2 regions of the Bacillus sp. SH7-1 genome follow, and region 2 is predicted to be linked to the other one. Evidence: a T-box and tRNA genes for the amino acid it is inferred to sense, from the RefSeq annotation. Region 2 holds a T-box; the other holds one or more tRNA genes.
The links. The T-box of region 2 lies ahead of serS (serine--tRNA ligase). A T-box ahead of a tRNA ligase gene usually reads a tRNA of that ligase, here a tRNA-Ser.
Positions count from the first base shown of each region.

Region 1: it has a tRNA-Ser gene. The T-box ahead of serS (serine--tRNA ligase) is inferred to sense a tRNA for this amino acid. The anticodon was not compared.

Region 1 is NZ_QNUD01000047.1:5,685-9,112, forward strand. It holds gene DN390_RS27540 (deoxynucleoside kinase) at 1-288, shown strand, start outside; gene DN390_RS27545 (deoxynucleoside kinase) at 291-959, shown strand; gene DN390_RS27550 (sigma factor-like helix-turn-helix DNA-binding protein) at 995-1,387, opposite strand; tRNA gene DN390_RS27555 (tRNA-Ser) at 1,554-1,646, opposite strand; gene serS (serine--tRNA ligase) at 1,803-3,077, opposite strand; T-box leader at 3,129-3,350, opposite strand; gene pdxT (pyridoxal 5'-phosphate synthase glutaminase subunit PdxT) at 3,405-3,428, opposite strand, start outside.
Region 2 is NZ_QNUD01000029.1:21,871-25,298, forward strand. It holds gene DN390_RS21610 (hypothetical protein) at 139-354, opposite strand; gene serS (serine--tRNA ligase) at 600-1,874, opposite strand; T-box leader at 1,979-2,209, opposite strand; gene DN390_RS21620 (peptide ABC transporter substrate-binding protein) at 2,964-3,428, opposite strand, start outside.

The sequences.
Region 1 (3,428 bases), on a different contig from region 2:
CAAGATATGCCTGTGCCAAATGTCATCGTTTATTTAACAGCTAGCCTGGAAACATTACAAAAGCGAATCGCAATGCGCGGAAGAGAATTCGAAAAAAATATGGACCCAAATTACTTACTACAGCTCACAAAAGATTACGAAACAGCAATGGATACTTTCAAAAAGGACCATCCAGATATCCCGGTATTAAAATTTAACGGAGACGATATGGATTTTGTACAAAATCCCGATGATTTAAACGTCATCCTATCCGCCCTTCAAAATACTCTCTTAAAGGAGTCGAAATAATAATGAATTTAAGGCAAAAATATGATATACCAAATGATGCAGTAATTACTATCGCTGGAACAGTAGGTGTCGGAAAATCAACTATGACAACTGCACTAGCTAACGCTTTAGGTTATCGCACATCATTTGAAAAAGTAGATTCTAATCCATATTTGGACAAGTTCTATGCTGATTTCACACGCTGGAGCTTCCACTTGCAAGTATACTTTTTAGCAGAACGATTTAAAGAACAAAAGAGAATTTTTGAATATGGTGGCGGTTTTATTCAAGACCGTTCTATCTATGAAGACACTGGCATTTTTGCAAAGATGCATCATGAAAAAGGTACAATGACGGAAACTGATTATGAAACATACAAAGGTTTATTTGACGCTATGGTCATGACTCCTTACTTCCCTCATCCAGACTTATTAATTTACTTAGAGGGTTCTTTCGATGATATTGTAGACCGTATTCAAGAACGCGGACGCCCGATGGAGCAGCAAACACCAATTGAGTATTGGAAAGAGATGCATGGGCGTTACGAAAACTGGATCAATAACTTTAATTCATGCCCTGTTTTACGATTAAACATTAATGAATACGATATTTTAAAAGATGGAGATTCTATTGAACCAATCATAAAAAAAATTGGCCATTTTTTAAAACAAACACGTAAACTTGTAAAATAAAAAACCCGTGCATACGCACGGGTTTTTCTATTAAATTACTTCTTCTTTGTTGGAGCAATAATTTCACTCTCTGGTTTTCCAGCGTTAATACGCTGACGAACCGTACTTGTACTAATATCGTATGTCTCAGCAATCTCTTTAACAGTCATTTCTTTCCCGTTAATTACTGCTGTTAATACTTTACCTGTACGTTTTGGAGCTGCTTCTTTCTTTACAGCTTCTTTTTTAACTTTTTTTGGTGCCTCTACTTTTGTCGCAGTTTGTTTTACATCACAAGTGCAACCACAAAGTTTACGGAATGTATCATCGCTAATAATGCGCGATACGTTTGCACCACTGTTTAAAATTCTATTGTTCTTACAGACAGGACATTGTACATAATATAAAGTTTTTCCATCTAAAGGAAACGTTTGTATAATAAGATCCATGTTGACTCCTTTCATATCTATGAAGATAATCATCGGAATATGAGTGCGTAATAAGGACAAAATCGCCTTACACCATACTTTATGATTGGTTTTAAAATAAAAACTCGTTACGTGTTGGTAACGAGTTCTCCAATCTCCACTTATATGCGCTGTTGTCAATTATATCTGGAGGAGGTAGAGGGATTCGAACCCCCGCGCGACTCTCGCCGCCTGTCGGTTTTCAAGACCGATCCCTTCAGCCAGACTTGGGTATACCTCCATATTGACATCAAATATAATATCAAAAGAAAAACAGTTAGTCAACCCTACTAAAATAAATTATGAGGAAAGGAAAATTTTACTTTCCCTCTCCTACATTATAGTACTGACAACGCTCATAATTACCAATCACTCATACCGATGAATGTTTATAAATTTACTTAATAACTGTTTTTCCTCCCATATAAGGGCGAAGAACTTCTGGAATTATAATTGTACCATCTTCTTGTTGGTAATTCTCTAAAATAGCTGCCACCGTACGTCCAATTGCAAGACCAGATCCATTTAATGTATGAACATGTTCTGGTTTTCCGTTTGGTTCACGACGGAAACGGATATTTGCACGTCTCGCTTGGAAAGCCTCAAAATTACTACAAGAAGAAATTTCACGATATGTGCCATAGCTTGGAATCCATACTTCGATATCGTATTTTTTCGCTGCTGTAAATCCTAAATCGCCTGTGCACATGCTCATAACGCGATATGGCAACTCTAACAATTGTAACACGCGTTCTGCATCATTTGTTAGTTTTTCTAACTCTTCATAAGAATCTTCTGGTTTCACGAACTTTACAAGCTCTACTTTATTGAACTGATGCTGACGAATTAAACCACGTGTATCACGGCCAGCTGAACCTGCTTCAGAACGGAAACAAGAGCTAAATGCAGCATATCTTATAGGCAATTGCTCTTTATTTAAGATTTCATCACGGTGCATATTCGTTACAGGTACTTCAGCTGTTGGAATTAAGAAGTAATCTTCACTTTCAATACGGAATGCATCTTCTTCAAACTTTGGAAGTTGTCCAGTTCCTGTCATACTTGCACGGTTTACCATATACGGAGGTAATACTTCTTCGTATCCGTGCTCATCAGTATGAAGATCAAGCATAAAGCTAATTAGAGCACGCTCTAACCTTGCGCCAGCACCTTTATAGAATACGAAACGGCTTCCCGTTACTTTCCCAGCACGTTCAAAGTCTAGAATTCCTAAATCTGTAGCAAGATCCCAATGTGGTTTTGGTTCAAAAGCAAATTCCTTCACATCTCCCCAAGTACGCGCTACTACATTATCATCCTCTGTTTCACCAACTGGAGCAGATTCATGAGGGATATTTGGAATAGATAACATTAATCTTTCTAAATCTTCTTCAACTGTACGAAGTTCATTATCAAGATCTTTTACTTTTTCTCCAACTTCACGCATTTCTAGAATTAGAGCTTCCGCATCTTTCTTTTCGCGCTTCAATACAGAAATTTGTTGAGATACTTCATTACGTTTACTTTTTAGTTCCTCTGTTTGAACAAGTAGTTCTCTTCTTCTCGTATCTAACTCTTCAAAGCGACCAAAGTCAGTTAAATCTTCGCCTCTATGTTGTAACTTTGCTTTTACTTCTTCAAAATTTGTACGTAAAAATTTAATATCAAGCATTATATACTCCTCCTTTTATTTTATAAAACACAAAAAACTCCCGTCCCTATATAAAGGGACGGGAGTTAACCCGCGTTGCCACCCTAGTTGAAAGCATTACCGCCTTCCTCTCCAGTAGAAATAACGGCTCTTCACCGGGAACGTTTACTAATCATAAAGATATTCCACATTCCATTCCAGGATGGATTCACAAACTGTTTCTATCGATTTCCACCAACCACCGACTCTCTATAAGAAACCACATTTGTTACTACTTCCTATCAACACGCTTATTTTATAAAATTGTTACCATCAATTTACTATAATCTTATACAAGTTGCAAGTTACTTATACAACTTTTTTCATTTTCGC
Region 2 (3,428 bases):
AATACTTTTTACTATGAAAACATGATAACAACAAAAACATACTGTAATTTTATTGCATCATAAAAGAGATTTTTTATAGAAGTGGAAATTCTACCGTACAAATATACTTTTTACTATATAAATTGCTAAATTTATATACTAGTTACATTCTCCCGGTCCCGTACCACATTGACTCAGATATTCAGCAGCAAGCACTAAATTAAAAAGATCTGCGGTTTTTTGATCAAAAACTGGAATAAGTACAGTTTCTCCACCATCTTGCTGTATATTCATAGAAACTACTAGATATCGTCTGTCAAAAGGATTCAACCAAATTCCACCACCCGCCCCATGTCCATATGGATTTCCTAACATTTCAACCAGTCCATTCCCTATCCTTCCTAGTTCTCCTGTTACGCCTTACATAATCCTTGTATTATCGTAGTTATCTGGATAACCAAGTGAAAATGTACAATTTTATTGTTTTGGGGTGTTATAAAATTCTTAAGTTGATGGGGCATATCGTGAGACTCCTAAATGAATTTGCTATATAAATAGAGTCCTAAATTAATAGGACTCTATTACTCATGGTTAAACTTTATCACCAATCAACATCTTTCTCATTTAATAACCTCTACGCCTCCCATGTATGGACGTAATACTTCTGGGATTATAATTGAGCCGTCTTCTTGTTGGTAGTTCTCTAAAATAGCCGCTACTGTGCGACCTATAGCTAATCCAGAGCCATTTAGTGTGTGTACAAATTCTGGTTTTGCACCTTGTGTACGACGGAAACGAATGCTTGCACGACGCGCTTGGAAATCTTCACAGTTTGAGCAAGAAGAAATTTCACGATAAATCCCATAGCTAGGTAACCACACTTCAATGTCATATGTTTTCGCAGCCGGAAATGCTATATCAGCTGTACATAATACGATTACTCGATAAGGTAATTGTAACAATTGCAGTACTTTTTCAGCATTCGCTGTTAATTTTTCTAGCTCATCGTATGATTCTTCTGGCTTTGTATATTTAACCATTTCAACTTTGCTAAATTGGTGTTGACGAATAAGTCCTCTCGTATCACGTCCTGCACTACCGGCTTCAGAACGGAAACATGGCGTATGAGCAGTAAAATTAATAGGTAATTCCTCAACATTTAAAATTTCATCACGATAATAGTTCGCTAACGGTACTTCCGCCGTTGGAATTAAAGAGTAATCTGTGCCTTCTAATGTAAATACATCTTCCTTAAATTTCGGGAATTGCCCTGTTCCTAATAAACTATCGCTATTTACGATAAACGGCGGAACCACTTCCGTATACCCATGTTCTTCAACATGTAAATCCAGCATAAAGTTAGCTACTGCTCGCTCTAAACGTGCTCCCAAGCCATTGTAATATACGAAACGACTTCCTGTTACTTTTGCAGCTCGCTCAAAATCTAGTAATCCTAGTTTCTCAGCAACTTCCCAATGTGGTTTTGCTTCAAATGAAAATTCGTTTATTTCTCCCCACTTACGTATTTCAACATTATCATCTTCGGATGCTCCAATAGGCACTGTTTCATTAGGGATATTTGGTAATGCTAATAATATAGAATTCAATTCCTCTTCTACGTTACGTAACTCATCATCTAACGCTTTAATCTTGTCTCCTACTTCACGCATTTCGATTATAAGTTCATTAGCATCTTGCTTTTCACGTTTTAACTTCGCAATTAGCTCAGATACCTCGTTACGTTTACTTTTTAATTCTTCACCTGCTACTAACAGTTCACGGCGCTTTTGATCTAATTCTTCAAACTTATCTAATTCAAGAAACTCCCCTCCGCGATTATTCAAATTCTTCTTCACTTCTTCAAAATTTGTACGTAATACTTTTACATCTAACATGTCTTATCTCTCCTTTAATAAATGACTAGTACTATCTTCTTCGTTCACGTTAAACTTTTAAGGAAGGGAATTTTACTAAAAACACAAAAAACTCCCGTCCCTATAAAAGGGACGAGAGTTAACCCGCGTTGCCACCCTAGTTGAAAGCACAGAAAATATACGCCCTCCACTTAAATTATTAACGGCTTTTAGCCGGAAACGATTACTAACTTCACATTGAAGTGTTCTACATTTCGCTCAAGGACGGATTCGCAAGTTCTTTCTATCGGTTTACACCAACCACCGACTCTCTAAAAGAAAAGATACCTGTTACTATTTCCTTTCATCGCTTTCAAACGATATACAGTTAAATTATCATAACTTTACAACATTTCTATTTATTTATCAAGGAATTATTGTAGTTTTAAAATAAAGTATAGTCAGAAATACTTTACAAACTTATGTTTTAGGATAAATAATATGAATATATTTTGAAACAGATGGATGAAAATTCTGGGTATTTTTGACAGAAAACGGCTTGTTTTTTTGTTTTAGGGTATCTGCTTTTCTTAGCTTGATTGTGATGGGGTAGCACCACATGCTCATCAACCTAATAGAAAAGGTTGCACCAAAACAAAAAAATGAGCTAATTTCTTAAAATGACTAACTGTAGAGGAAGAAAGTTCTCATTTAGGGGGTACCTCAAAACCTTAGCTTGATGGGCATGTGACACTACCTCATAAAACATATAGAGCGATAGAACGATTTATTTTTTTGTGTACATGTGTACAATTACACATGTACACAAAAAGATCCCTTCATACAAAGGGATAGAGCGGTACAAATTTATTTCAAAGGTATAACAATTTACTTGATACAAACTGCATCTACTTATATAAGAAAACTTATAGAACACCATAAAAAAAGGGCTGTAAGCCCCTCCCCTTACACTCCCTCATTAATCACCATTAAAGGATAAAGCGTTCATCAAATACCATATACCCATATAAAATTATACTCTAACTCCACATTATTTATAACTAAAAGGATTCGGAAATCAACTCCTTTTTTACCTATTCCTTTTCTTCATCATATTTCAAATTTACCCACCTATCTTTTAACTTTAGCCCATTTATAGTTAAATTCTCCACCAAAATCGTTGGTCACAATACCTTTGACAAAAGAACGTTGTAAATATGATCTTCCTTGTTGGTAGATCGGCGCTACTGCTCCATCTTCTAATAATATTTTCTCTGCTTGTTTCATTGCTTCCCAACGTGCCTTTTCTTCATCAGCTAAATCGGTTTTTACCTTATAAATTAGTTCATCATATTGCTTATTTGAATACTTATCAAAGTTATATGTACTATCTGTCGTAAATAAGTCTAAGAAAGTAATAGGATCAGGAATATCAGGACCCCATACATCAATACCTATGTCATAATCACTACTTAATAACAATTCAATTTGTTGTTTGCGTGGCTGCAGTTTAACATTCACGGTTAATCCGTTCAGATTCTTTTCAAGTTCACCCTTAAAATACTCTGCATTTCTCTTCGCTAACGCATTGTCACT